DNA from 4 places in the Streptomyces sp. SUK 48 genome. Region 1 is predicted to be linked to each of the others. Evidence: riboswitches for the same ligand, from Rfam matches in the RefSeq annotation. Region 1 holds a riboswitch; each other region holds the start of a gene.

What was found. Region 1 has a riboswitch for cyclic di-AMP ahead of GHR20_RS09570 (M23 family metallopeptidase). Riboswitches for the same ligand answer to the same signal wherever they lie in the genome.
Region 2: linked by a shared signal. The riboswitch ahead of GHR20_RS15485 (transglycosylase SLT domain-containing protein) and the one ahead of GHR20_RS09570 (M23 family metallopeptidase) in region 1 are both predicted to bind cyclic di-AMP.
Region 3: linked by a shared signal. The riboswitch ahead of GHR20_RS19310 (M23 family metallopeptidase) and the one ahead of GHR20_RS09570 (M23 family metallopeptidase) in region 1 are both predicted to bind cyclic di-AMP.
Region 4: linked by a shared signal. The riboswitch ahead of GHR20_RS21505 (transglycosylase family protein) and the one ahead of GHR20_RS09570 (M23 family metallopeptidase) in region 1 are both predicted to bind cyclic di-AMP.

Annotation. Positions count from the first base shown of each region.
Region 1 is NZ_CP045740.1:2,290,927-2,298,051, reverse strand. Features, by position in the region: gene GHR20_RS09580 (pitrilysin family protein) at 1-1,339, shown strand, start outside; partial or broken gene GHR20_RS09575 (pitrilysin family protein) at 1,357-2,726, shown strand; cyclic di-AMP (ydaO/yuaA leader) riboswitch at 2,949-3,107, shown strand; gene GHR20_RS09570 (M23 family metallopeptidase) at 3,121-3,864, shown strand; gene GHR20_RS09565 (GntR family transcriptional regulator) at 4,149-4,835, shown strand; gene GHR20_RS09560 (HPr family phosphocarrier protein) at 5,050-5,331, opposite strand; partial or broken gene GHR20_RS09555 (GNAT family N-acetyltransferase) at 5,477-7,125, shown strand, end outside.
Region 2 is NZ_CP045740.1:3,612,713-3,619,837, reverse strand. Features, by position in the region: gene fahA (fumarylacetoacetase) at 1-371, opposite strand, end outside; gene GHR20_RS15500 (ATP-grasp domain-containing protein) at 624-1,886, shown strand; gene GHR20_RS15495 (FAD-dependent oxidoreductase) at 1,920-3,131, shown strand; gene GHR20_RS15490 (HAD family hydrolase) at 3,382-4,194, shown strand; gene GHR20_RS15485 (transglycosylase SLT domain-containing protein) at 4,243-4,728, opposite strand; cyclic di-AMP (ydaO/yuaA leader) riboswitch at 4,732-4,949, opposite strand; gene GHR20_RS15480 (polyprenyl synthetase family protein) at 5,484-6,494, shown strand; gene GHR20_RS15475 (sigma-E factor regulatory protein RseB domain-containing protein) at 6,823-7,125, shown strand, end outside.
Region 3 is NZ_CP045740.1:4,436,282-4,443,406, reverse strand. Features, by position in the region: gene GHR20_RS19315 (aldo/keto reductase) at 1-781, opposite strand, end outside; gene GHR20_RS19310 (M23 family metallopeptidase) at 861-1,916, opposite strand; cyclic di-AMP (ydaO/yuaA leader) riboswitch at 1,924-2,094, opposite strand; tRNA gene GHR20_RS19305 (tRNA-Met) at 2,394-2,467, opposite strand; gene GHR20_RS19300 (dihydrofolate reductase family protein) at 2,532-3,704, opposite strand; gene lspA (signal peptidase II) at 3,737-4,267, opposite strand; gene GHR20_RS19290 (DUF2637 domain-containing protein) at 4,655-5,308, shown strand; gene GHR20_RS19285 (NADPH-dependent FMN reductase) at 5,381-5,917, opposite strand; tRNA gene GHR20_RS19280 (tRNA-Lys) at 5,984-6,056, opposite strand; gene GHR20_RS19275 (amino acid permease) at 6,144-7,125, opposite strand, start outside.
Region 4 is NZ_CP045740.1:4,907,692-4,914,816, reverse strand. Features, by position in the region: gene GHR20_RS21515 (septum formation initiator family protein) at 41-517, opposite strand; gene eno (phosphopyruvate hydratase) at 669-1,958, opposite strand; gene GHR20_RS21505 (transglycosylase family protein) at 2,619-3,335, opposite strand; cyclic di-AMP (ydaO/yuaA leader) riboswitch at 3,340-3,509, opposite strand; gene GHR20_RS21500 (transglycosylase family protein) at 3,687-4,832, opposite strand; gene GHR20_RS21495 (DUF899 family protein) at 5,104-5,787, shown strand; gene GHR20_RS21490 (cytochrome P450) at 5,855-7,125, opposite strand, start outside.

The DNA of each region.
Region 1 (7,125 bases):
CGAGCACCGCTTGGCCAACGGTCTGCGCGTGGTGCTCTCCGAGGACCACCTGACCCCGGTGGCGGCGGTCTGCCTCTGGTACGACGTCGGCTCCCGCCACGAGGTCAAGGGACGCACCGGTCTGGCCCACCTCTTCGAGCACCTGATGTTCCAGGGCTCCGGGCAGGTCAAGGGCAACGGCCACTTCGAGCTGGTGCAGGGCGCCGGCGGCTCGCTCAACGGCACCACCAGCTTCGAGCGCACCAACTACTTCGAGACCATGCCCGCCCACCAGCTGGAGCTCGCGCTCTGGCTGGAGGCCGACCGCATGGGCTCGCTGCTGACCGCCCTGGACGACGAGTCCATGGAGAACCAGCGCGACGTCGTCAAGAACGAGCGCCGCCAGCGGTACGACAACGTCCCCTACGGCACCGCCTTCGAGAAGCTGACCGCCCTGTCGTACCCCGAGGGCCACCCCTACCACCACACGCCGATCGGCTCCATGACGGACCTGGACGCGGCCACCCTGGAGGACGCCCGTCACTTCTTCCGCACCTACTACGCGCCGAACAACGCGGTGCTCTCCGTGGTCGGCGACATCGACCCCGAGCAGACCCTCGCCTGGATCGAGAAGTACTTCGGCTCCATCCCGGGCCACGACGGCAAGCCCGCGCCCCGGGACGGCTCCCTGCCGCAGGTCATCGGGGAGCAGCTGCGCGAGGTCATCGTGGAGGAGGTCCCGGCGCGCGCCCTGATGGCCGCCTACCGGCTGCCCCAGGACGGCACCCGCGAGTGCGACGCGGCCGACCTCGCCCTGACCGTCCTCGGCGGCGGCGAGTCCTCCCGGCTGTACAACCGGCTGGTGCGGCGCGACCGTACGGCCGTCGCGGCCGGCTTCGGCCTGCTGCGCCTGGCCGGCGCGCCCTCCATGGGCTGGCTGGACGTGAAGACCTCCGGCGACGTCGAGGTGCCGGTCATCGAGACCGCCATCGACGAGGAGCTCGCCCGGTTCGCCGAGGAGGGCCCCACCGCGGAGGAGATGGAGCGCGCCCAGGCCCAGTTGGAGCGCGAGTGGCTGGACCGGCTCGGCACCGTCGCGGGCCGCGCCGACGAACTGTGCCGCTACGCCGTCCTGTTCGGCGACCCGCAGCTCGCCCTGAACGCCGTGCAGCGCATCCTGGAGGTCACCCCCGAGGAGGTCCGGGAGGTCGCCGCGGCCCGGCTGCGCCCCGACAACCGCGCCGTCCTGGTCTACGAGCCGAAGTCCCCGCAGGCCGTCGAGGACGCCGAGGTGCCCGAGGACCCCGAGTCGCAGGCCACCGTAGAGGCCGGAAACGAGAACGAGGAGACGGCCAAGTGACCGAGCAGCTCGCCACCATGGACTTCCACCCGCAGCCGCAGGCCGGCGAGGCGAAGCCGTGGGCCTTCCCGGCCCCGAGCGCGGCGCGCTCGACAACGGCCTGACCGTGCTGCGCTGCCACCGTCCCGGCCAGCAGGTCGTGGCCGTCGAGGTGCTCCTGGACGCCCCGCTGGACGCCGAGCCGGCCGGCCTGGACGGCGTCGCCACCCTCATGGCGCGCGCCTTCTCCGAGGGCACCGACAAGCACTCCGCCGAGGAGTTCGCCGCCGAGCTGGAGCGCGCGGGTGCCACCCTGGACGCCCACGCCGACCACCCCGGCGTCCGGATCAGCCTGGAGGTCCCCGCCTCGCGGCTGGCCAAGGGCCTCGGCCTGGCCGCCGACGCGCTGCGCGCCCCCGCCTTCGCCGAGAGCGAGATCGAGCGGCTGGTCCGCAACCGCCTGGACGAGATCCCGCACGAACTGGCCAGCCCCGCCCGGCGCGCCGCCAAGGAGCTCTCCAAGGAGCTGTTCCCGGCGACCGCCCGCATGTCCCGGCCGCGCCAGGGCACCGAGGAGACCGTCGAGAAGATCGACGCGGCCGCCGTCCGCGCGTTCTACGACCGCCATGTACGCCCCGCCACCGCCACCGCGGTCGTGGTCGGTGACCTCACCGGCATCGACCTGGACGCGCTGCTCGGCGAGACCCTGGGCGCCTGGACCGGCACCCCGGGCGAGCCGCGCCCGGTGCCCGCGGTGACGGCCGACGACACCGGGCGTGTCGTCATCGTGGACCGGCCCGGTGCCGTCCAGACGCAGCTGCTCATCGGCCGGGTCGGCTCGGACCGGCACGACCGGGTGTGGCCCGCCCAGGTGCTCGGCACCTACTGCCTCGGCGGCACCCTCACCTCCCGCCTGGACCGCGTCCTGCGCGAGGAGAAGGGCTACACCTACGGTGTGCGCTCGTTCGGCCAGGTGCTCCGCTCCGGACCCGACGGCAACGGCGCCTCCATGCTGGCCATCAGCGGCTCCGTGGACACCCCCAACACCGGCCCCGCGCTGGACGATCTGTGGAAGGTGCTGCGCACCCTCGCGGCGGAGGGCCTGACCGACGCCGAGCGGGACGTGGCCGTGCAGAACCTCGTCGGGGTCGCGCCGCTGAAGTACGAGACCGCGGCGGCCGTCGCGGCCACGCTCGCCGACCAGGTGGAGCAGCACCTGTCCGACGACTTCCAGGCGACGCTCTACCGGCAGTTGGCCGCGACGGGCACCGTGGAGGCCACCGCGGCGGTCGTCAACGCCTTCCCGGTGGACCGCCTGGTGGCGGTCCTCGTGGGTGACGCGTCGGAGATCAAGGCGCCGGTCGAGGCGCTGGGCATCGGCGAGGTCACCGTGGTGGCCGCCGAGTAACCGCGGGCGCCCGCTGCCCGCTTACGGGGGCCCTGACGGCCTACGGGTCGTCAGGGCCCCCTTTGTTCCACTCTCCTCCCGAGATGTCCCTATTGGGACGGAGGTTGCCCGTCTGCCCTGTGGGATGCGCTACAAAAGCCGCGTTCTGTTTGGGGATTGGGAGCCGGTCCGCTTAGCGTCGTCCGGGTTGTCCGTCGGGCAGTGCGCCGCAGCCGCGGCACCGGACAGCCATCGCCGAGTCCCCGAGGCGCGAGCCAGGGGAGCCGGGGACCCACACGTCCCTGGGGTGAATCGGGCGTCCGTGCGCGAGCGCGGGGCCCGTAGGAGACCTTCCTGCTCCGAACCCGTCAGCTAACCCGGTAGGCGAGAGGGAAGGAAAGGAACAGCCACGCACATGGCGTTCATATGCGCCACCGGGAAGCACCGCAAGCCCGGCCGGGTCAAGCGCACCACCGCCCAGGCGGCCGGTATCGCGGCCCTGACGACCACCGGTGTCATCGGCACCCTCGCCGCGTCCCCGGCGCTCGCCGCCGAGCACACCGTCGAGCAGACCGGTCTCACCCCGGTGCTCAGCGCGAGCGACGACCTCGCCGCGCACATCGACGCCCAGGCCGTCGCCCAGCAGCGGATCGCCGAGCACGAGGCGGCCGAGAAGGCCGCCGCGGTGCGCGCGAAGGAGGCCCGCGCGGCCAAGGCCCGCGCCGCCCGCGAGGCCGAGCGCAAGCGGCTGAACGCCTTCGTGGCCCCGATCGCGCACTCCTACGTGTCGACCGGCTACCAGGCCAGCAGCTCTCTGTGGTCGTCCGGCTCCCACACCGGCATCGACTTCCACGCCATGACCGGCACCTCCGTGCACGCGGTCGGCGCCGGCACCGTCGTCTCCACCGGCTGGGGCGGCGCGTACGGCAACCAGATCGTGCTCCGCATGGCCGACGGCATGTACACCCAGTACGGCCATCTGTCGTCCATCGGTGTCACGGTGGGCCAGCAGGTCGCCGCAGGCGAGCAGATCGGCCTGTCCGGCGCGACCGGCAACGTCACCGGCCCGCATCTGCACTTCGAGGCGCGCACCAGCCCCGACTACGGCTCCGACGTCGACCCCCTCGCCTACCTCCGCGGCCACGGCGTGAACGTCTGACCCCTGCGGCCACGGTGTGAACGTCTGACCTCCGCGGCCGCGGTGTGAACGTCCGACCCTCGCGGCCACGGCGCGAACGTCCGGCCCACCCGCACGGCATCGAAAACCCCGGCCCACCCGGCCGGGGTTTTCGCCATTCCCCGGCGCTTCTCGCCGGAGCCTGTCCAAAAAATATCCATGATTCGGGGCCCGCCATCGGAAATTCCGGCCCGGTGGAATAGAGTCACGGAAAACACGCGTCCGTCGTCGGTGTCGTGTCGCGGGTATTAAGGCGGAGGTCGGTCATGCGTATTCCGGCGCAATCGGTGTGCACGGCGATCCGGGACGACATCGTCGCCGGCTCCCTCGAACGCGGTGGCCGCCTCACCGAGGAGGTGCTCGCCCGCCGCTACGGCGTCTCCCGGGTCCCCGTGCGCGAGGCCCTGCGCACCCTGGAGGCGGAGGGCTTCGTGGTGACCCGCCGGCACGCGGGGGCCTGCGTGGCCGAGCCGACCGAGCAGGAGGCCGCCGACCTGCTGGAGATGCGCCTGCTCCTGGAGCCGCTCGGCGCCGCGCGGGCCGCCCGGCGCCGTACCGAGGCCCATCTGAAGGTGCTGCGCGGCCTGGTCCGGCTGGGCCAGGAACGCGCCAGGCGGGGCGGCGGCGAGGATCTGCGCGCCCTGGACGGCTGGTTCCACGAGACGCTGGCCCAGTCCTGCGGCAGCCCCTCGCTGACCTCGACACTCCTCCAGCTGCGCCACAAGATCGCCTGGATGTACACGGTGGACACGCCCCCCGACATGGTCGGCACCTGGGCGGAGCACGGCGCGATCGTGGACGCGGTGGCCCGCGGCGACGGCGAGCGCGCCCGCGCGGTGACCGCGCTGCACACCGAGCGGGCGACGGCGGCGTACCGGCTGCGGGTCCCCGGCACCGCGGCGCGGACGCGGACTTCGCAACATGCCGTAAACATGTCCGGCGCGGGGAATTAACACGGGTGCCGTATACAAAGTGGGTGGGATATTCGGGAGCCGGGTATTTCCGGGTGTCCTGAATTCCCATGAGTGGACCATGACGAATGCCGCCCATGGCCAATGCGGTGGCGCTCCGAAAACACGGAAGCCGTGCCACCCGCTGGGGATGGCACGGCTTCTCGAAATCCCGCACGGACCGTTCCGGGTCCGCCCGGACGGTCCCGGGTCCCGCTCAGACCGTCTCGGGCAGTTCTTCCAGGCCCTCGGCGACCAGCTTCGCCAGCCGGTCCAGGGCGGCGTCCGCGCCCTCGGCGTCGGAGGCGAGCACGATCTCCTCGCCGCCCTGGGCGCCCAGGCCCAGAACGCCCAGCATGGAGGCCGCGTTGACCGGGGTGCCACCGGCCTTGCAGATCGTCACCGGGATGCCTGCGGCCGTGGCGGCCCGGACGAAGAGGGAGGCGGGGCGGGCGTGAAGACCCTCGGCCCAGCCGACGTTGACGCGGCGCTCAGCCATGTGTTGCTGCCCTTCACTGTTCAGGGTTGTCTAGACCAGTGTTCCATATCGTGACGCGTGCCAGAAGAGGGGCTGCGCACCCCCTCCGTCGTGCTCCACAGAGTGCCCCGCGCCGTTGTCGTACGCGAGCCGTACGCTGGGCCCCATGCGAACCTCGGCGGAACCGCAGAGCCGGTACGAGTACCCCGCGCACTGGGAGGCGGACGTGGTGCTGCGGGACGGGGGGACCGCCCGCATCCGGCCCATCACCGTCGACGACGCCGACCGCCTGGTCCACTTCTACGAGCAGGTCTCGGACGAGTCCAAGTACTACCGTTTCTTCGCCCCTTACCCCCGGCTGTCCGCCAAGGACGTCCACCGCTTCACCCACCACGACTTCGTGGACCGGGTGGGCCTCGCGGCCACCGTGGGCGGCGAGTTCATCGCGACGGTGCGCTACGACCGCATCGGGGCCGGCGGCGCGCCCGCGTCCGGTCCCGCCGACGAGGCCGAGGTCGCCTTCCTGGTCCAGGACGCCCACCAGGGCCGGGGCGTCGCCTCCGCCCTGCTGGAGCACATCGCGGCCGTCGCCCGGGAGCGGGGCATCCGCCGCTTCGCCGCCGAGGTGCTGCCCGCCAACAACAAGATGATCAAGGTGTTCACGGACGCCGGGTACACCCAGAAGCGCAGCTTCGAGGACGGCGTCGTACGCCTGGAGCTGGACCTCGAACCCACGGACCGCGCACTCGCCGTGCAGTACGCGCGCGAGCAGCGTGCCGAGGCGCGCTCGGTGCAGCGGCTGCTCGCGCCCGGCTCCGTCGCGGTCATCGGCGTCGGCCGCGCGCCCGGCGGGGTCGGCCGCAGCGTCCTGGCCAACATCCGCGACGCCGGGTACGAAGGCGCGCTGTACGCCGTGAACAAGGCGTTCCCCGAGGACCCGGCGGAGGTCGAGGGGGTGGCCGCGTACCGCTGCGTGCGGGACGTCGAGGGGCCGGTGGACCTCGCCGTCGTCGCCGTACCGGCCGAGTACGTGCCCGCGGTGGTCGCCGAGTGCGGGGAACACGGCGTCCAGGGCCTCGTCGTGCTCAGCGCCGGGTACGCCGAGAGCGGCCCCGAGGGGAGGGAGCGGCAGCGGGCGCTGGTGCGGCAGGCGCGCGCGTACGGCATGCGGATCATCGGGCCCAACGCGTTCGGCGTCATCAACACCGCCGCGGACGTACGGCTGAACGCCTCCCTGGCGCCCGAGATGCCGCGCCCCGGCCGCATCGGCATGTTCGCCCAGTCCGGCGCCATCGGCATCGCGCTGCTGTCCCGGCTGCACCGGCGCGGCGGCGGGGTCACCGGGACGACCGGCGTCTCCACGTTCGTCTCCGCGGGCAACCGGGCGGACGTGTCCGGCAACGACGTCCTCCAGTACTGGTACGAGGACCCGGACACCGACGTCGTCCTCATGTACCTGGAGACCATCGGCAACCCGCGCAAGTTCACCCGGCTCGCCCGGCGGACGGCGGCGGCCAAGCCGCTGGTCGTGGTGCAGGGGACGGGCACGGCACCGCAGGGGCACGCGGTCCGCGCGACGCGGCTGCCGTACGCCACCGTGTCCGCGCTGCTGCGCCAGGCCGGGGTGATCCGGGTCGACACCATCACGGAGCTGGTCGACGCCGGGCTGCTGCTCGCCCGGCAGCCACTGCCCGCAGGGCCGCGGGTGGCGATCCTCGGGAACTCCGAGTCGCTGGGCGTGCTGACGTACGACCGGTGCCTCGCGGAGGGGCTGCGGCCGGCGCGGCCGCTCGATCTGACGACCGGGGCGACCCC
Region 2 (7,125 bases), 1.3 Mb from region 1:
TGGTGCTCCGAGGCGTAGAAGTCGACGTAGTCCGCGACCTCGAAGGGCAGGTGCAGGCTCACCTCGGACAGCGGGTGGAACAGGGGCGCGAGGGTCTCGCGGTGTGCGGGATCGGTGACCCAGGAGGTGACCGCGGAGCGCACCTCGGTCCAGGTGGCGCGCCCGGCCGCCAGCAGCGGGTTGAGACTGGGCCGGGCGAGGAGTGCTTGGTGCGGCGAGCCGAGGGCCGCGGCCGCGGCGCCCGCGTCGAGGACCTGGTCCCCGAGCCGGACGCCCACCCTGCGCTCCGGGCTGCCGGAGGGCGAGAACACGCCATAGGGAAGGTTGTGCGGGCCGAAGGGGTCGCCCTCGGGGACGTCGAAGGGGGGCATCGGGGTACTGCCTCGCTCTCATCCAGGCCATGCGTGGCGATGCGTTGCACGTGATCGAGCCACACGTTACGGCCGGGACACCGGTCTTGGGCAGTGGCTGGGGGGTTGCCCCCGTAGTGCCTCAAGAGTTCGCAATGTCCGAAAGACCCTTGTCGGAGGCGGTAGTTCCGGCTTAGCGTCCTTCAGGGGAGACGGACGGGGTGGATCGGACGGGGTGGATCCGTTCCCCCGGGGGGACACGTGGGGGGACCCGTGGCCGAAGACACCGTCGGTGCGCCCGTGGAGGTGGACCGTGAGGTGCCGGGACTGATCGTCAAGTTCGGCGCCTACCCGCTGCACCACGGCGGGGTGGGCGCGATCCGCAGCCTGGGCCGGCTCGGCGTGCCCATGTACGCGATCACCGAGGACCCCTACACCCCGGCGGCCGCCTCGCGCTATCTGCGCCGGGCGTTCGTCTGGCCGACGACCGGCGCGGAGGACCCCGGGCACCTGGTCGAGGGGCTGCTGCGGATCGGCCGCCGGATCGGCCGCCCGGCCGTGCTGATCCCGACGGACGAGGAGGCGGCCGTCCTGATCGCCGAGCAGCGCGCCGCGCTGGCCGGACCCTTCCTCTGCCCGCGGGTGGACCCCGCGCTGCCGCGCCGGGTGGCCAGCAAGCAGGGGCTGCACGAACTGTGCGAGGCGCACGGGCACGGGCTCGCCAGCCCGGCGGCGGCCTTCCCGCGGTCGTACGAGGAGGTCGTGGCCTTCGCCGACACCGCGAGCTTCCCGGTGGTGGCCAAGAACCGGGAGGCGTTCCTGCGCCGCAGCCGGCCCGCCGTGGGCGGCACCACGCGGATCGCCTCCCGCGCGGCCCTGCTCGCCCTGGCCCGCGAGTGGGGGCCGGACCCCGGGGTGATCCTCCAGGAGTACCTGCCGCGCGAGCAGGCCGAGGACTGGATCGTGCACGCCTGCTTCGACCGGGACGCGGACCCGCTCGCGCTGTTCACCGGGGTGAAGGTCCGCTCCTGGCCGCCGCACGCGGGCATGACCGCGCACGCGTACGTCGTCGACAATCCGGAACTCGCGGGCCTGGCGGCGCGGTTCGTGAAGCGGATCGGGTTCAGCGGCGTCGTCGACCTGGACCTGCGCTTCGACCGGCGCGACGGGCGGTACAAGCTGCTGGACTTCAATCCGCGGATGGGCGCGCAGTTCCGGCTGTTCGAGAGCGCGGCGGGCGTGGACGTCGTCCGCGCGCTGCACCTCGATCTCACCGGGCGGCCCGTGCCCGAGGGGGAGCAGCGGGCCGGGCGGCGCTACGTCGTGGAGAACATCGACCTGCCGGCCCTGCTCGCCTACCGACGCGGCGGCTATACGACCCCGCACGCGCCGGCGCGGGCGAGCGGGACGGAGCTGGCCTGGTTCGCGGGGGACGATCCGCTGCCGTTCCTCACCATGCTCGCCCGCTTCGCGCGGCCGGGCGCGCGGCATCTGCGCCAGCTGTGGCGGGCCCACCGCCGCGGCACCACCCACTAGGCCACGAGGAAACGCGTCCTGGGGAGGGACTTCGTGATCCGACCGGTTGCAGTCATCGGGGCGGGGCCGTTCGGCCTGTCCACCGCCGCCCATCTGCGGGCGCGCGGCCTGCCCGTACGGGTCTTCGGCGACCCCATGGTCAGCTGGCGCGCCCATATGCCCGAGGGCATGCTGCTGAAATCGACCCCCGCCGCCTCCAGCCTCGACTGCCCGCAGCCCGGCCACACCCTCGCCGACTACTGCGACGCGGTGGGCATCCGCCGGCCGGCCGGCGACGCGGACGTGATCCCGGTGGAGACGTTCACCGGGTACGGCGAGTGGTTCCAGCGGCGGCTCGTGCCGGAGCTGGAACGGGTGCGGGTGGTCTGCGTCGAGCCGGCCGGGCGGGACGCGGGCCGGGGCTTCGCCCTCACGCTGGACTCGGGGGAGTCGTTCACCGCGCGGGCGGTCGTGGTGGCCACCGGGCTGTCCGGTCTGGCGCATCTGCCGGCCGGGCTGCGGCAGGCGGCCGGGGCCGGGCCCGCGCCCGACGGGCCCGTCTCGCACAGCTCCCAGCACCACGACCTCACGCGTTTCGCCGGCAAGGAGCTGATCGTGGTCGGCGCCGGGCAGTCCGCGCTGGAGACGGCCGCGCTCGCGGCGGAGGCCGGGGCCCGGGTGCGGGTGGTGGCGCGGGGGCGCGGCCGGGTCGCGTTCGGGGCGCCGCCCTGGGAGCAGCCGAGGCTGCGGCCCGAGTCGCCGTTCGGGCGGGCCTGGTCGCTGTGGGCGTTCAGCTACTGCCCGCACCCCTACCGCTTCCTGCCCGAGCCCACCCGGCACTTCCTGGTGCGCCGGGTGCTCGGCCCGCTCGGCGCCTGGTGGCTGCGGGAGCGGTTCGAGGGCGCCGTACAGGTGACGGAGGTCGAGCGGGTGCTGGGCGCGGCGGCGCGGGACGGCGGCCCGGTGCTGACCGTGCGCACCCACGGCGGCCGCACGGAGGCCCTCACCGCCGACCATGTGATCGCCGCGACCGGGTACCGCGTGGACATCGCCGCGATGGACTTCCTCGGCCCCAGCCTGCGCACCCACCTCGCCACCAGCCGCGGCGCCCCGCGCCTCGGCGCCGGCTACGTCTCCTCGGTCCCCGGCCTCTACTTCACGGGCCTGCCGGCCGCCTCCTCCTACGGCCCGGTGATGCGCTTCGTGTGCGGCACGGAATTCGCCTCGCCGCGGCTGGCGGGGCATCTGGCGGGGGCGCACGGGTGAGCGCGGGGGCCGGGGGGCGCGGGGGCGCGGGGGCCGGGGGCGGGGGCGCCGGACCGAGGGTGCGCGGGTGAGCGCCGGGCAGGGAGCCGCCGTACCCCCTCTGCCACCCTTCCTCCCCGTCGTCCCCCGCCCCATCAGGACGCCGCCCAAGCCCACTTGAAGCCGGCCCCCGCGCAAGTCCGGGCGATGACACGGGAGTCGGGGGAGGACGCGAGGGGCTGCGGAGGGGGCGGGTCCGTATTCTCGGATCATGGTTGCCTCCCCCGCGTACGCACTGATCGCCACCGACCTGGACGGGACGCTGCTGCGCGGCGACGACACCGTCTCCGAGCGTTCGCTGGCCGCGCTCGCGCGGGCGGAGCGGGCCGGGGCCCGGCATCTGGTGGTCACCGGCCGCCCGGCCCCCAGAGTCCGCCCCCTCCTGACCGCCCTCGGCAGTACCGGGCTCGCGGTGTGCGGGCAGGGCGCACAGGTCTACGACGCCGGGTCCGGCCGCATGCTGTGGTCGGTCCGGCTGGACCGGGAGCTCGCCGAGACCGCGCTCGGCAAGATCGAGGCCGAGGTGGGCCCGGTGTTCGCGGCCGTCGACCAGGACGGCACGGACGGGCTCACCCTGACCGAACCCGGATACCGGATGCCCCACCCGACCCTGCCCGCGGTCGGCGTGGCCCGGCGCGACGACCTGTGGCGGGCACCGATCAGCAAGGTGCTGCTGCGCCACGCCACCCTGTCCGACGACGAGTTGGCGGCGGTCGCCCGCTCGGTGGTGGACTCGCTGGCCACGGTCACCATGTCGGGACCCGGCACCGTGGAGCTCCAGCCCTGCGGGGTGACCAAGGCGACCGGGCTCGCGCTGGCCGCCGAGCGGCTCGGGGTCCCGGCGGAACGCGCCCTCGCCTTCGGTGACATGCCCAACGACATCCCGATGTTCCGCTGGGCGGCGCACGGCGTCGCGATGGCGAACGCCCACCCCGAGCTGAAGGCGGTCGCCGACGAGGTCACGACCGCGAACGAGGACGACGGCATCGCCGTCGTCCTCGAACGGCTGTTCCCGGCCGGATGACCGGGAACAGCGGTGGTGCCACGGGCCGCCGCGACGGCCCGGCGCCGGTCAGTAGGCGCCGTTGACGTTGTCGATCGAGCCGTACCGCGCGGCCGCGTAGTTGCAGGCGGCGGTGATGTTCGCGACCGGGTCGTAGATGTTGAACGACGTTCCGGCCACGTGGTACGCGTTGAAGGTCGGGTCGATCACCTGGAGCAGACCCTTGGACGGTATGCCCTTGGCCGCGTTGGAGTCCCACAGGTTGATGGCGTTCGGGTTGCCCGAGGACTCACGGATGATGTTGCGGTGGATGCCGTTGTAGGTGCCCGGGATGTGCTTCTCGGCCATGATCGCGAGGGACTCGCGGATCCAGCCGTCGAGGTTGTTCGGGTACCCGGCGGGCGTGGTGGCGGCCGAGGTCGTGCCGGTGGTGGCGGACGCGGTCGCCGCGCCCACGAGCGGCATGGCGAGCACGGCCGCGCCGGTGCCGGCGACGGCGATCAGGCGGACGAGACGGTTGGCGCGGGTGCGGCGCGGCTGAACGGCAGCAGACATGGGGACGTTCCTCTCCTACGCCTGCGAGGTGAGCTGTCGGGTTCGGGCGGGGAGGTGCCCGGTCGCGCCCCGTGAGAGGCGCGGCTTTACCCCAAGCCGTTCCGTGCGAACACGCGGTGCGGCGCGCTGTGTCACGCGCCGCACCCCGTGAGTCGTCCGGTCCGGCGACTTACCTGGGTCCCCCGCTCCTGCCGTACGAATGAGTTCGTCGATGGGTGTACGGGCGGCGGCAGGATGAGGCGTCCGCCCGATGGGTCGGGAACGTATGCGAGAGCACATGCCGGGAACAAGCTCTGAATTGTTATATCGCGGCATTTGGCCTTGATCATCAGCCTATGGGGTACTTGATCCTTTGCGAATGCCAATACTCAACTCGCTTACGCCGCACGGCGGGAAGGGGTGTCGAAGGGTTACCGGCGGGAAGGCGGTCAGGTGACCCACTTCACGAAATGGCAAACTGTGGAAAATCGGGCATGGGGGATTCGTCCCCCCGGCGGAGTCGGGTCGGTACTCCTTTCATCTCCGGGATCGTGATGAAGTTCCCGATTACCTGTTAAGTCGATAAATGTCCGTTGTCATCATCCGAGCGGGGGTATGCCGGTCATGACCCGATACCGCCCGGGCTGGACGGGTGGGCGCAGGGTGGGCGCTATCGGTGATCGAAACCGGACCGGATACGCTGACTTGAGTGATGGCAGCGACCTATCGACAAACCGCGTAATCGCCAGCAGACACCAGCAGACAGGAGACCCCTCGTGACCGTCGTCGGGCCGTTCGGGCTGAGCGTGCGGGACCAGGCTCTCGAAGCCGATGTCCAGGCCGGATTGGCGGCTGTCGAGGAGGGCCTGCTAGAGGCCACCAAGAGCGAGGTCCCGTTCATCACGGGGGCCGCCCAGCACCTCGTACGGGCCGGCGGGAAGCGCTTCCGGCCGCTGCTCGTGATGCTCGCGGCGCAGTTCGGCGACCCCTACGCGCCCGGTGTGGTGCCCTCGGCCGTGGTCGTGGAGCTGACCCATCTGGCCACGCTCTACCACGACGACGTCATGGACGAGGCCGCCGTACGCCGGGGCGTGGACAGCGCCAACACCCGCTGGGGCAACTCCGTCGCGGTCCTCACCGGCGACTTCCTCTTCGCCCGCGCCTCCCAGATCCTCGCCGACCTCGGCCCCGAGGCGGTCCGGGTCCAGGCCCTCGCGTTCGAACGCCTGGTCACCGGCCAGATCCTGGAGACCGCCGGACCGACCGACGGCCGCGACCCGGTCGAGCACTACCTGGACGTCCTCGGCGGCAAGACCGGCTCGCTGGTCGCGGTGTCCTGCCGGTTCGGCGCGATGATGTCCGGCGCCGACGAGACGGTCGTGGACGTGCTCACCCAGTACGGCGAGCGGCTCGGCGTGGCCTTCCAGCTCGCCGACGACTACCTGGACATCGCCTCCGACTCCCAGGAGTCCGGCAAGACCCCCGGCACCGATCTGCGCGAGGGCATCCCGACGCTGCCCGTGCTGCGGCTGCGCGAGCGGGCCGCCCGGCTCGGCCTGCCCGAGGACCTCGCCCTGTGCGAGCTGCTGGACTCCGACCTCAGCGACGACGCCCGGCACGCCGAGGCGCTGGCCGCGCTGCGCGCCCACCCGGCCCTGGAGCAGGCCCGCCGGGACACCGTGCGGTACGCGGAGGAGGCGCGCGCCGCGCTCGCCCCGCTGCGGGAGTGCGACGCCAAGGTGGCGCTGACGGAGCTGTGCGACGCGGTGGTGCACCGGGCCGGATGACCGGCCCGTCCCGGCCTGGGACGACCACCCGTTCGGCGTCCACCAGGTGGCCGTACCCCGGGTTCCGGCCGCATGCTGCCCTGGGGACGAGTTCGAGCCCCAGGACGAGTTCGAGCCCAGGGACGAGTTCGAGCCCCCTAGGGGTGCCCCCTACGTGTCATACCGCAGTCGTACGCCGAGTTGGCTCCGAGGGCTGACGCTTCCGCACCGCGGATTTGGTCGTATGGACACCACGGACATCACCACTCCTCACCGATTCGGGTGAGAATGGCGGCTCGGGTGGACCAGCGTGAGGGCAGCCGCCGCCGACGACGGAGGTAAGGCACACATGGCACCGTACGAATCCGACGACGCAGTGCGCGCCGAGCGGGACGAGGAGACGCGCTCGGGCCGCCGCAAGGCCGCGCGGTACGCCGTCCCGGTCGCGGTGGTCGGGGTGGCCGCGGCCACCATCGGGCTGGTCCCGGCGCTCGCCGACTCCGGCGACCCGGACCTGCCCAAGGTCACCGCGCAGCAGCTCATCAACAAGATCGCCCAGTCGGACGTGCAGCAGCTGTCCGGCACCGTGAAGATCAGCACCGACCTGGGGCTGCCGGACCTCGGCGGCCTGGAGAACAGCCTCGCCTCCGGC
Region 3 (7,125 bases), 2.1 Mb from region 1:
CGTCGTGCGCGGCGGCGATCTCGTCGAGGGCGGCGAGGACCTTCTGGCCGCGCTCGGTCTCCGCGTACTTCGCGGCCCCGCCGGCACGAGGGCTGTCCACCGTCGCGCCGGGCCGGTACTTGCCGGTCAGGAAGCCCGAGGCGAGCGCGAAGTACGGCACCGTGGACAGGCCCTCGCGGGCGACGAGGTCCTGGAGCGGGCCCTCGTAGGTGTCCCGGGAGACCAGGTTGTAGTGCGGCTGGAGCGCCACATAGCGGGCCAGGTTCTCGCGGGTGGAGAAGTCCAGGGACTCCTTGAGCCGCTCGGCGCTGATGTTGGACGCGGCGATCTGCCGGACCTTGCCGGCCTTCACCAGTTCGTCCAGCGCGCCGATGATCTCCTCGACCGGCACCTCGGGCTGGTCGAAGTGGGTGTAGTAGAGGTCGATGTGGTCGGTGCCCAGGCGGGCCAGGGAGGCGTCGGCGGCGGCCCGGATGGTGGCCGCGGACAGGCCCTTGTACTGCGGGTGCTGGCTGACCTTGGTGGCGATGACGACGTCGGAGCGGTTGCCGCGGGCCTTGACCCACTTGCCGATGACGGTCTCGGACTCGCCGCCCTGGTGGCCCTCGACCCAGGCGCTGTAGGAGTCGGCGGTGTCGATGAAGTTGCCGCCCGCGGCCGTGTACGCGTCCAGGACGGCGAAGGAGGTCTGCTCGTCGGCGGTCCAGCCGAAGACGTTGCCGCCCAGGCAGAGCGGGAAGACCTCGAGGTCGGAGGAGCCCAGTGTGCGCAGAGAAGTCATGCTTCACATCAACACCGGCGGCGGATGATCGCATTCCGCCGCCGGTGGGGAGATCCGCGCGGATCGCGCGCGGGTTCCGTCAGGGGTTGAGGCCCTTGTCGCGCAGCCAGGGCGCGGGGTCGACGGCGGTGGCCTGCCCGTTCGGGTGGACCTCCAGGTGCAGATGCGGACCGGTGACATTGCCGGTGGCGCCGACGCGGCCGATGACCTCGCCGGTGGTGACCTTCTGGCCGGCCGAGACATTGATCGAGGACTGGTGGCAGAACCACAGCTCGGTGCCGTCGTCCAGGGTGAGGACGGTGCGGTAGCCGTAGGCGCCGGCCCAGCCGGCCTGGGTGACGGTGCCGCCGTGCACGGCCTTGATCAGGGTGCCGGTGGGGGCCGCGAAGTCGAGGCCGGTGTGGTAGCCGGAGGACCACATGGCGCCGGGCTGCCCGAAGGTGCCGGTGATCGTGTACGAGACGACGGGCAGCGTGTACTGCTTGGCCAGCTCGGCCAGCCGCTTGGCCTCGGCCGCCTTCTTGGCGGCGGCCTCCGCCTTCTCCTTGGCGGCGGCGGCCTTGCCGGCGGCCTCCTGCTCCGCCTTGGCGGCCACGGCGTCGCTCTGCTGCTGGGCGGCGGCGACCCTCGCGGCGGTGGCCTTGCTGTCGGCCTGGCCCTGCTGCTGCTCGGCCTGGGCCATGATCCGGTTGCGCAGGGCCTCGCCGGCGCCGCTGTCCCTGACACCCTCGGTGGTGTGCCCGAGATCGGTGAGCGCGGTGGCGGTCTCGGCCTTGGGCCCGTCCGTGGAGTCGTCGCCGAAGAAGTGCTCGACGGTGGACAGCTGCGGCACCGAGACGTTCGGCATGTCCGGCATCGAGATGGAGACCGGCGGCTTGCCGGTGTTGGCGCTGGCGATGCCGCCCGCGCCGACGGCGGCGATCACGCCGACGCCGAGGACGGTGGAGCTGCGGGCGAAGCCGCCGCGCTGCTTGGCGACGCGGTGGCGGCCGCGGACCGGGGCGACGGTCTCCTCGGTCGGGTTCCACTCCTCCCAGGGGCCGTCGTCGTCGAGGCCGGGGCCGGGGCCGAACGACTCGGGCTCGCGCTGAGCGGGCACGAACGGGGATTCTGGGGCAGGCCGGTTGGACGCCACGGGGGCGTGCTCCTTTCCTTCCTCCGCCTACCGGGTTAGCTGACGGGTTCGGAGCAGGAAGGTCTCCTACGCGCGTATACCGCTCGCGGACCGGCGTGCGGTCCGTGACGGTTTTCGCGTGATTCACCCCAAGGTGGTGGTTCCCCGGTTCCCTTGCGGGATTCGGCGCGTGCGCGCGGAGCCGTCGCGGGTGACGGCTGGGACGACCGCGCTGCGTTATCGAACGTTAATAGACCCGGGGGAACTTTCCAAGCCGTTCGGCTTGATCATTAACGCTTCAGGCCATGGACGTATCCCCCAGCAGGCCGCCGAACCGGGCGAGTTGACCGGCGTTCAGCAGTCATCCGGTTTTTGATGGTGACTCAGACGTTATGCGCAGGGCGGTCGAACGGTCACTACGGGTAACCCCCGTATCCGGGCTCCGGAAAACACTCAGGGCCGGAATCCGTCAACTGGATTCCGGCCCTGAGATATCAGTAGCGGGGACAGGATTTGAACCTGCGACCTCTGGGTTATGAGCCCAGCGAGCTACCGAGCTGCTCCACCCCGCGGCGATGTCTCTACTGTACGCCATCCCAGGGGCGGAAAGCACATCGGTTGGGACAGGCCCCCGGATCAGCCCCGCAGATGCCGGTTCGGGGCCTGGGCCAGGGCCTCGTACTCGGGCAGGAGGACGACGTCGGCGCCCGCGCCGGTCAGCACTCCCGTGCCATCGGCCGCCACCACGAACGTGTCCGGCTCGCGCCAGGCGGTGACCACCCGGCGCACCCCCGCCCGCAGGATCAGCTCGGCGCAGGGCGCGGGCCGGGAGGCGCGGCGGGCGCAGGGCTCCAGGCTGCTGTAGACGGTGGCGCCGGGCAGCCGGGGGTCGGCGGGGTCGGTCCTGGCGAGCGCCGCCTCCTCCGCGTGCGCCACCGGGTCCGTGCCCTCCCGGGAGTGGCCGCGGGCCAGCTCGGTGCCGTCGGCGGCGACCACGACCGCGCCGACGCTGAAGGCCGTCTCCGAGGGCGGGCACAGCGCGGCCAGCTCGCAGGCGGTGCGCAGCCAGTGCCGGTCGGCGGCGGTGGGCACCGGGCCGGTGCCGGGCGCGGTGGGCTCGTAGCGCGCCAGGACCACGTCCTCGATCCGGCGGGACTCGACGAGCCGCAGCCGCCCCTCCTGGTAGCGGCCGGGCCCGAACAGCCGCGGGGCGGCCGGGTCGCCCACGATCAGCGGGGCGAGGGCCAGGTGCAGCTCGTCGGCGAGACCCTGCTGGAGGAGCTGGGTGTGCACGGCCGCGCCGCCCTCCACCATCAGCCGGCGCACCCCGCGCTCCGTGCGCAGATGCCCGAGCAGGGCCCGCCAGTCCAGCTCCGGGCCGAGCGCGACGACCTCGGCGGCACCGCCGAGCAGCCGGGCGGCCCGCGCCGCGCCCCGGTCGGTCGTGTAGACGAGTCTGTCGCCGCCGGTGTGCCAGAAGCGGGCCCCGGGGTCGAGATCGCCACTGCCCGTGACGGTGACCTTCAGCGGGTACTCCGGTTTGCCCCGCGCGAGCCGCGCCGCGCGCCGCTCGGCGGAGCCGACCAGGAGGCGGGGGTTGTCGGCGCGCAGGGTGCCGGCGCCGATCAGCAGGGCGTCGGCGGAGGCCCGTACCGCGTCGACCCGGTCGAAGTCGGCCGGTCCGGACAGCAGCAGCCGCTCCGGGCCGGTGTCGTCCAGGCAGCCGTCGAGGGAGACGGCGGCGGACAGCAGCACGTACGGGTACGGCGCGGACTCGGGGAGGGCTCGCTCGGCGCTCATCGTGCTCATGGTGCTCATCGGCTCCAGTGTGCGGCTCCGGGTCAGCCGGCCTGCTCCCGGGGACGGCGGGCGTCGCCCGGTTCCCGCCCGGTGAAGGACAGGACGACGATCAGTACACCGCCGCAGGTGATCGCCCAGTCGGCGAGGTTCATGACGCTGAAGTCGCGCACCGCGACGAAGTCGACCACCGCGCCGCGCAGGCCGCCCGGCGCGCGGAAGAGCCGGTCGGTCAGATTGCCGACCGCGCCGCCCAGCAGCAGCCCGAGGGCGATCGCCCAGGGCGTGCTGGTCAGCTTGCGGGACACCCGCACGATGACGGCGGCCACGGCGAGCGCGATCAGGGTGAACACGATGGTCGTCGCGCTGCCCATGCCGAAGGCGGCGCCGGGATTGCGCTGCACCCGCAGCTCCAGCCAGGACCCGAGCACCGGCACGGGACTCCGGCCCTCCAGGCCCGCGACCACCGCGAGCTTGCTCCCCAGATCGACGGCGTAGGCGACGGCGGCCACCAGCCACAGCGTCCGCACCCGCCGCGTCCCGCTCCCGGTGCCGTTCGACTCGCTCAGCGTCACCCGCGTACTCCTCCCCGACTCCCGCCCAGCGTACGGGCCGGCCGGCGGGACGTCACCGTGTTCCATGGCCCGTTCCCCGGCCCGCGAAAACCGCATTCGTATTTTCGCCAGTTGCTGTCATAGGACCGCCGAACCCCGCTTTCGAGCTATAGAAGCACCCGAATGCCCCACACCCCAGCTCCCGAGAGGCTCGTTAGCTGACCGTGGCACGCACAGAGAGACGCACAGCGCTGAATCTCCACTCGCCGGTCACATTCCGGCTGGAAAACAAGGAAAGCGAGGTGTTCACCGACGGCTGCTCGGATCTTCTTGACGATTTCTTGAAGAGAATCCGGCAGCTGGAGAGTGAGTACCTGCGGGCGATGGTGAGGCTCTAGGACCCAGCCGATGGACAGGATTCACGATGAAGACGTTTTGTGTGACTATGAGTTCAGCACGCTCGAGATGCAGTGGGACCCGGTCGAAGAGCTGGCCCAGATGCTGTCCGGGGCGTCCGCCGCGAATCCCGACCCGGCCCCGCCGCACGGCAGGTCCAGCCACCGGAAAAACCGTCGGCGCATCCGTACCGAGCCCGGATTGCTGCGTGACAATCAGCGCGGTGCGCCCGTCACGCTGCTGATCGCCACCATCTCGGTATGCGCGTTGTGCATGCTGGGCTGGTCCTTCTCCTATTCCTACGCCCAACTCCGCGCCACCGCTTCCTCCGTACTGCCGATGCGCCTCGCCCAGTGGTGGCCGTTGACGGTGTACGGACCCTGGCTCGTGGCGGCGCTGTCCATTCTGCGAGCGACGGTACAGAACAGAAGTGCCAGGAGATCCTGGGGAGTTCTGCTGGGCGCCTCCACGATGGCGGTCGCCCTGTGCGTCTGCCATGCGGCGCATTCCCCGCTTTCCCTGATCATCTTCGGAATTCCGCCGATCACCGCCCTGGTGTGTTTCTGGGAGATCGTCGGCCAGGTCTCCTCGAAGGTGGCCCGCCCCCGGCATGCCGCGCACAGCCGCCGCAACCTCAAGGCGCAGGGTCCGTACGACGTCAGGTGAGAACGCCGGGCCCGCCGGGAACACCGGCGGGCCCGGCCACCGCGGCCCCCCGTCACAGCAGCCCGGCCCCCGTCACGCCCGCCCCGGGCCGGCCGCCACCAGCAGCCGTACCACCTCCGCGACCCTTCGGCGGATGTCCGGGTCGGCGACGGCTCCGTCCTCCCCCACATCACCACGGCCCAACGGCACCCGCGCGCAGGCCGCCTCCACGACGGCGGCGCCGGTGTACCCGAGCACCGTCCGCAAGGTGGCCTCCGCGCCCCCTCCCCGGCCCGGTGCCGCCACGTTGACCCAGGCGACCGGCTTGTCGCAGATCTCGGTCCCGCCGACCGTCCAGTCCAGCAGGTTCTTGAACGCGCCCGGCAGCGTCCCGGCGTACTCCGGCGTGCAGATCAGCACCGCGTCCGCCGCGTCGATCGCCGCCCGCAGCCCGGCCACGGCCGCCGGCAGCGGTTCCCGGTCGTCATCGGGGTTGAAGTGCGGAAGCCGCCCCAGTCCGTCGTACACGAGGGCCTCCACCCCCGCCCGCGCCGCCACCGCCCGCGCCGTCCGCAGCAGCGCCTCGTTGCCGGAACCGGCCCGCAGGCTCCCGGACAGCAGCAGAATCATCACCGAACCCCCTGGAAAAGGACGAAGCCCCCAGCTCGAACTTCCTCTGAGCTGGGGGCGATTCCGTAGGCCCTGTGGGACTCGAACCCACAACCAATGGATTAAAAGTCCACTGCTCTGCCAATTGAGCTAAGGGCCCAGGCGATGTTGCCTGTCCGAGCATAGCCGCAGGAGGCCGGGTCTCCGATCGGGTAGGGGGACCCGGCCGCGTCGGGGGGCCGGATGGCTACTTCTTGACGGGGGCGGAGGCGGGGGCCAGGAACCAGTGGCGGGCGGAGACGAGCCACCAGATGGCGGCGAAGCCCAGGACGACCAGGACGGCGATGGGGGCGTAGTTGAAGGTCTCCCAGGTGACCGGGGAGACCTGCGGGAGCATGAAAAGGACGGTGATCGCCAGCACCCACAGGACCGAGACCACCCCGACCACGCCCGACCAGCGGCCCAGGTGCCAGGGGCCCCGCTGGAACGCCGCGCCCTTGCGGACCCGCAGGAAGGTCGGGACGACGTAGGCGAGGTAGAGGCCGATCACCGCGATGGAGGTCACCGCCGCGTACGCCGTCGAGTTGATCAGGTAGGGCAGGCCGAGGACCAGCGCGGCGAGCGCGGCCAGCCAGACCGCCGCCACGGGGGTGCGGGTGCGCGGGCTCACCGTGTGCCAGAGCCGGGAGAAGGGCAGCGCCCCGTCGCGCGAGAAGGCGTAGATCATGCGGCTGTTGGCGGTCACGGAGGCCATCCCGCAGAAGAGCTGGGCGCCGATCACCACCAGGAGCAGCAGCTTGCCCGAGGTGGCGCCGAGCGCGTCCAGGAGGATCTGGGCCGGCGGCGCGCCGGTCGCGGACGTCAGCTCCTTGTCGTACGACTGGATCGCGTAGGTGAAGCCGAGCAGCAGCACGAATCCCGCGATCCAGGACGTCCAGATGGAGCGCACGATGCCCTTCGGGCCCGCCGTGGCCGCGTCGTGCGTCTCCTCGGTCATATGCGCGGAGGCGTCGTAGCCGGTGAAGGTGTACTGGGCCATCAGCAGGCCGAGCAGCACGACGTAGACGCCGCTGCCCCAGCCCGTCCGGTTGACGAAGTGGGTGAGGACGAAGGACGTCGAGCGGTGGTGGTCGGGCACGACGGCCAGCGCGCCGACGATGACAGCCACCCCGAGCACGTGCCACCACACGCTCACGCTGTTCAGGAAGGCGACGATCCGTACCCCGAAG
Region 4 (7,125 bases), 2.6 Mb from region 1:
CTTTCAGAGTGGCTTTCTGTGCGTCACCGGCCGGGGCCGGTCACTGGTCGGAGGCGTCGGACTTGTCGACCCCGTCCCAGATGTTCGTGTACCAGGGCCGGTGGGCGGCCTTGAGATCGGTGCGGGACTGCCGGGCCGCGCCCGGGTCGACCACCACGTACCCGGTTTCGCCGGGCATCACGTAGTGCAGACGTTTGCGGATCTGCTGCTCCGCATAGGCGTCGTCCTGCCAGCGCGCCTTGAGGTCGCGCAGCTGTTCGACGCGCTCGCGGGCGTCGGCCTGCTGCCGCTGGAGGTCGGAGATCTGGGCACGCTGCGAGACGTACTGCCGCATCGGGTAGGCGAGCGCGACCACCAGCGAGCACAGCACCAGCGCGAGCAGCGCGGCGCGGCCGGTCAGCCGGGAGCGGCGTGCCTGCCGCTTGGTCTGCGAGCGGTAGACCCGGGCCGCCGTCTGCTCGCCGAGCAGCCGCAGCCTGGTCGCGGTGGAGAAACGGTCCCGGTCCCTTGCGGCCATGTCGGCTCTCCGCCTCCCCTTTCACGCCCTCTTCGGGCGGTCGCACACGTGCGTACGTCCCCGGACACGGTACGGGACCGGGTACGGGGACGTACGTACGACTGGCCAAGAGGTGGTCCGGGGTGGACCAGCGACTTAGCCCCTGCCGTGGCTACTGGTTCGCGGAGCGGAACCGCGGGAAGGCGCTGCGGCCGGCGTACACCGCGGCGTCGTCGAGGATCTCCTCGATGCGCAGCAGCTGGTTGTACTTGGCGACGCGCTCGGAGCGGGCCGGGGCGCCGGTCTTGATCTGGCCGCAGTTGGTGGCGACGGCCAGGTCGGCGATGGTGACGTCCTCGGTCTCGCCGGAGCGGTGGGACATCATGCACTTGAAGCCGTTGCGCTGGGCCAGCTCGACGGCGTCCAGGGTCTCGGTCAGCGAGCCGATCTGGTTGACCTTGACGAGCAGGGCGTTGGCGGAGCCCTCCTCGATGCCGCGGGCCAGGCGCTCGGGGTTGGTGACGAAGAGGTCGTCGCCGACGATCTGGACCTTGTCGCCGAGGCGGTCGGTGAGGACCTTCCAGCCGCTCCAGTCGTCCTCGAACAGCGGGTCCTCGAGGGAGACCAGCGGGTAGGCCGCCACCAGCTCCTCGTAGTACTCCGTCATCTCGGCGGCGGAGCGCTCCTTGCCCTCGAAGAGGTACGTGCCGTCCTTGTAGAACTCGGAGGCGGCGACGTCGAGGGCGAGGGCGATCTGCTCGCCGGGCGTGTAGCCGGCTTCCTTGATGGCCTCGAGGATCAGGTCCAGGGCCTCGCGGTTGGAGCCGAGGTTCGGGGCGAAGCCGCCCTCGTCGCCGAGACCGGTGGCCAGGCCCTTGTTCTTCAGGACCTTCTTGAGGGTGTGGTAGACCTCGGCACCCCAGCGCAGCGCCTCGGAGAAGGACTCCGCGCCGATCGGGGCGATCATGAACTCCTGGATGTCCACGTTCGAGTCGGCGTGCGAGCCGCCGTTCAGGATGTTCATCATCGGCACCGGCAGCAGGTGCGCGTTGGGGCCGCCCAGGTAGCGGAAGAGCGGCAGGTCCGACGCCTCGGAGGCGGCGTGCGCGACGGCCAGGGAGACGCCGAGGATGGCGTTGGCGCCCAGCGAGCCCTTGTTGTCGGTGGCGTCCAGGTCGAACATGGCCTGGTCGATCAGGCGCTGCTCGGTGGCGTCGTAGCCGACCAGCTCCGGGCCGATCTGCTCGATGACGGCGAGGACGGCCTTCTCGACACCCTTGCCCAGGTAGCGGTTGGGGTCACCGTCGCGAAGCTCGATGGCCTCGAAGGCGCCGGTGGAGGCGCCGGACGGGACGGCGGCACGACCGGTGCTGCCGTCGTCGAGGCCGACCTCGACCTCGACCGTGGGGTTGCCTCGGGAGTCCAGGATTTCCCGGGCTACGACGACGTCGATGGACGGCACGAGCATCTCCTTCTTGGATGTGACGCTGGAAGTGCGGGGCGGCGGCCGTGCGGCTGCGCCTTGCGACTAGAGCCTAACCGTCCCGGGGTCGCCGGCCACCGACCGACCGTCTGGTGGGCGACGGGGACATGCAGACGGTACCCATTGTTCAGCACCGGAACAAAGGGGTTGGCGGATGAGACCCCGCTGAAGTCCGGGAAAACACAAGACCCCACCCCGGCGCGAACGGGGGAAAGCGCGCCGGGGTGGGGTGCTTGGGGGCGGGTGCCCCGGGAGAACCGTGGGGGGATGCGGGCCCCTGGGCCGTTGGGGGCCGGTCGCCGGGGGCCGGGTTCTCGGGGCTCGTCGCGGAGGGGTCCGCGGGCGCCTCGGGGGAGGCTCCCGCACCCGTGGGGACGGGTGGGCCCTTGGGGGGTGGGCCCTTGGGGGCGGGGCGGCCTCTTGGGGACGGGCGGACCCTTGGGGACGGGCGGACCCTTGGGGACGGGCGGACCCTCGGGGACGGGCGGACCCTCGGGGACGGGCGGACCCTCGGGGACGGGCGGACCCTCGGGACGGGCGGACCCTCGGGGACGGGCGGACCCTCGGGGACGGGCGGACCCTCGGGGACGGGCGGACCCTTGGGGTACGGCACCGGAGGCCGTACCCCCTTGGGTCGGACTACTTCAGGTGGAGCTGCTGGCCCGGGTAGATCAGGTCGGCGTTGTCCACGATGTCCTTGTTCAGGTCGAACAGCTTCTTCCAGCCGCCGGCCACGTGGTGCGCGGTCGCGATGGAGCTGAGGGTGTCGCCCTTGACCACCTTGTACTCGCCGTCACCCTTCTTGACCTTCTTGCCGGTCGGGGTGGTGACGGTCTTGCTCGCGGACGAGCCGGAGGAGGTGCTCGTGGACTTGGACGGCGCCGGGGTGGTGCGCTGCGTGGAGCGCGTGGCGGCCTGCTCGTCCGTGGAGCGGGTGGCGGTGCTGTCCGACGGGGTGCTCGCCCCGGCGGAGCCGCCGTTCGGGGTGCTGCTCAGACCCTTGCCGCAGACCGGCCAGGCACCCTTGCCCTGCGCGGCGAGAACCTTCTCGCCGATGGCGATCTGCTGCGACTTGGTGGCCTGGTCGGCGCTCGACGCGTAGGCGGTGCCGCCGTACGCGGCCCAGGTCGAGGCGGAGAACTGGATACCGCCGTAGTAACCGTTGCCGGTGTTGATGGACCAGTTGCCGCCGGACTCGCACTGCGCGACCGCGTCCCACTGGGAGTCGGTGGCGGCGGAGGCGGTGCCGGTGGCCATCAGCGGGGCGGCGACAGCGGCACCGGTGACACCGGCGAGCGTGACGACGCGGACGGCCTTGGACGGACGACGGTGCTTGCCCTTGCCGGAAAACAGCATGGAACGATCCCCTCACCGACGCCTGCGAGGTGAGCTGTCGGGTTCGGGCCGGTTGAGTTGCCCGGCCACCCCTCCCCGTGGAGGCGTGGCTTCACCCCAAGCCGGTCCGGCATCAACTGCCGGGCCCGGCACTTACCTTGGGTCCCCCGCTCCTGCCTGCGGCGCATGACGCGACGACTGTTCCCGGGCAGCCGCTGGCAGGATTCGGCGTTGCGGCCGCCGGGGCTCGTGGTGACGAGCGGCCTCGACCGTAGCCACGTGATCCGCGGAATTTCAAAGACGATCAAGGCTTCTGAGACTCATCCCACACTTTCACCAAATCGGACATTTACCGATCAAGTGGGGCGTCAACTAGCCCTGGTCCGCGCCCGTTTCGTCACTGACTTTCAGGGTCTGACCGGCGGTGATGTGATTCGGGTCGGCGCCCACGACCTTCTTGTTCACGGAGTAGAGCGTGTGCCATCCGCCGTGCACGTCAAGGGAGTCGGCGATGGCGCTCAGCGAGTCGCCCTCGCGGACGGTGTAGCTGCCCGGCTCGCGGGAGGCGTGCCGGCCGGAGGCGGAGTCGTTCTGCCCGTTTGCCGTGCTTTCGTCCGCGTCGCCGCCGCGGTGGCGTCCGCCGGTGAGGGCCCCGGTGTCGACTAGGTTCCAAGAGCCGACGGTCTGCCGGGGGTTGTCCGGGGTGCCGGTGGACGGCGCGGGCGTCGCGGAGCCGTCGGCGGGCGTGGACGGCGTGCCCGGCACGGAGGGATCGGACGAGGCCGGGTCGGACGGGTCCGGGGTGGGCGTGCCGGTGCCGGAGGTGCCGGTGCCGGAGGTGCCGGTGTGCTTGCCCGGCTTCGGGCTCGCGTGCTTGCCGCTCTGCTTGCCGGAGCCGTGGCTCGGCGAGGTGGAGGGGCCGGCGGAGCCGGACGGGTCGGTGGAGCCCTTCCCGGAGCCGGAGTCCTTGCCGGAGCCCGTGCCGGTTGCGGTGCCGTCGCCATTGCCGTTCTGGTCGCCGCTCTGGGTGCCGGCCGGGGTGGAGGAGTCGGGCAGGCCGGACGGGTCGGTCGTGCCGCCGTCCTGGCCGCTGCCGCCGCTGCCGCCGCCGCCGACGCCCGGGTCGACGCTCACGGAACCGGAGTTCGAGGTCAGTCCGGACAGCAGGGCGCAGGTGGCCCAGGGCGAGGTGCCCTTGTCCTTGAGGATCTTCTCGGCCACGGCGATCTGCTGCGAGCGGCTGGCCTGGTCGGCGGAGGAGGCGTACTGCGTGCCGCCGTGGGCGACCCAGTCGTCCTGGGATATCTGGAGGCCGCCGTAGTACCCGTTGCCGGGGTCGGCGCTCCAGGCGCCGCCGCTCTCGCAGTTGGCGACCTTGTCCCAGGTGGTGCCGTCGGCCGCGTGGGCGCTTGCGGCGCCGAGCAGCGGGATGGCGATGGCGGAGCCGGTCACACCGGCCGCGACGAGGAGGGCCGGAGCCTGACGGGGGCGGCGGTGACGACCGTTCCCGGAAATCATGCGGAAGCCTTTCGTGCGACGGCGGGGACCGGCGCGGCGGGTGGTGCCGGTCGCCGCGCTGAGGGGTGAAGGTAGCGGCACACGATCACTTGTCACAAGTTCATGCCGCGCGGATAACGCGAAGATCACAGAACTGAACGTCCGCCCCTCCGCTCCGTCACGTCCCGTTTCACCCGTCGGGCACGGCGGCGCCTCGCCCCCGGGGCGCGGGGCTCACGGAACCATGGAACCGACCCGATTCCGGGGGGCTGTTCACCCAGGAGGACACAAGATGCGGCACACCCGGTTGCACGGTGAGTCCGCGGAGTACCTCGCCGCCCGCGAGGAGCTGCGCCGCGCCGAGATCGAGCTGATGCGCGAGCGCGAACGGGTCGCGGCCCTGCGCCGGTCGCTGCCACCGGGGGCCGAGGTCGACGACTACGTGTTCCTGGAGGGCCCCGCCGACCTCGACGCGGGCGACGCGCCCGTGCGTGAGGTTCGCCTGAGCGAACTGTTCACCGGCGGCCCGGAGCGGCCCCTGCTCGTCTACCACTTCATGTACGGCAAACGGCAGTCCGACCCCTGCCCGATGTGCACCCTGTGGATCGACGGCTTCGACGGCGTCGCCCACCAGGTCGCGCGCAACGCCGACCTGGCGGTGGTGGCCGCCGCCGGCCTGCCCGCCCTGCGCGGGCACGCCCGCGCCCGCGGCTGGTCCCGGCTGCGGCTGCTCGGCGCCGGGGACAGCACCTTCAAGTACGACCTGGGCAGCGAGGACGAGGACGGCGTCCAGGACTCGACCGTCTCGGTCTTCACCCGGGACGCGGACGGCACGGTCCGGCACTTCTACTCGGCGCACCCGCGGATGGCCGAGGACATCGACCAGCGCGGCATCGACCTCCTCAACCCCGTCTGGCATCTGCTCGACCTGACCCCGGGCGGCCGGGGCGACTGGTCCGCGGGCCTGGACTACTGAGCGGGCGGGGCTACCGGTTCGCGGGCCGGGCTACCGAGCGGGCGGGGCTACCGGTTCGCGGGCCGGGCTACCGAGCGGGCGGGGTGAACTCCACCGGCAGGGTGCGCAGGCCCCGCATGATGAGCCCGCCGCGCCAGCGCAGTTCGTCCGGTTCGGCGGCGAGCCGCAGGTCGGGCAGCCGGGTCAGCAGGGTGGCCAGCGCGGTCTGCCCCTCCAGGCGGGCGAGCGGGGCGCCCAGGCAGTAGTGGATGCCGTGTCCGTACCCGAGGTGCTGGTTGTCCCGCCGGCCGAGGTCCAGGGTGTCCGGGTCCTCGAACCGCTCCGGGTCCCGGTCGGCGGCGGCCAGGACGACGAGCACCGGATCGCCGGGCGCGATGTCCTGGCCGCCGACGGTGAGCGGCTCGGTGGCGAAGCGCCAGGTGGCCAGCTCCACCGGGCCGTCGTAGCGCAGCAGCTCCTCCACCCCGGTCGCGAGCAGCTCCTCGTCGCCGCGGGCGAGGGCTTCCTGGAGGCGGTGGCGCTGTTCGGGGTGGGTGAGCAGGGCGTAGGTGCCGTTGCCGATCAGGTTGACGGTGGTCTCGAAGCCGGCGAACAGAAGGATGAAGGCCATCGCCGCGGCCTCGTTCTCGGTGAGGTGCTCGCCGTGGTCGGAGGCGCGGATGAGGCCGGAGATCAGGTCCTCGCCGGGCGCGGGCTCGGCGGGCAGCGCCTCGCGCTTCTTGTGGATCAGCTCGGCGAGGTAGCCGCGCATCTTCTTCACCGACCGGGCGACACCGCCCCGGGGCCCTCCCCCGTGCCGGATCATCATGCCCGCCCAGTCCCGGAAGTCGTCCTGGTCCTCGCGCGGGACGCCGAGCAGGTCGCAGATGGCGTAGATGGGGAGCGGGAAGGCGAACTCGTGGATGAGGTCGGCCGAGCCGCGCTCGGCGAACCGGTCGATGAGGTCGTCGGTCAGCTCCTGCACCCGGTCCGCGAACTCGGCGACCCGGCGAGGGGTGAACGCCTTGCTGACCAGCCGCCGCAGCCGGGTGTGGTCCGGCGGGTCGATGTTCAGCAGGTGCGTCATCAGCTCGGCCTTGCGCTCGCCCGGGATGCCGGTCTTGCCCCTGGCGTGCTCGGGCTCGTCGTGATGCGCCGGGTTCTTGCTGAGCCGCTGGTCGGCGAGCGCCTGGCGGGCGTCCGCGTACCGCGTGACCAGCCATGCCTCCACTCCGCTGGGCAACCGGGTCCGCCGCACGGGCGCGTGCTCACGCAGCCACGCGTACGCCGGGTAGGGGTCGGCGGCGAACTCCCAGGTGAACAGCTCGGGAGCGGCGGGAACGGTGTCATCGGGGGGAA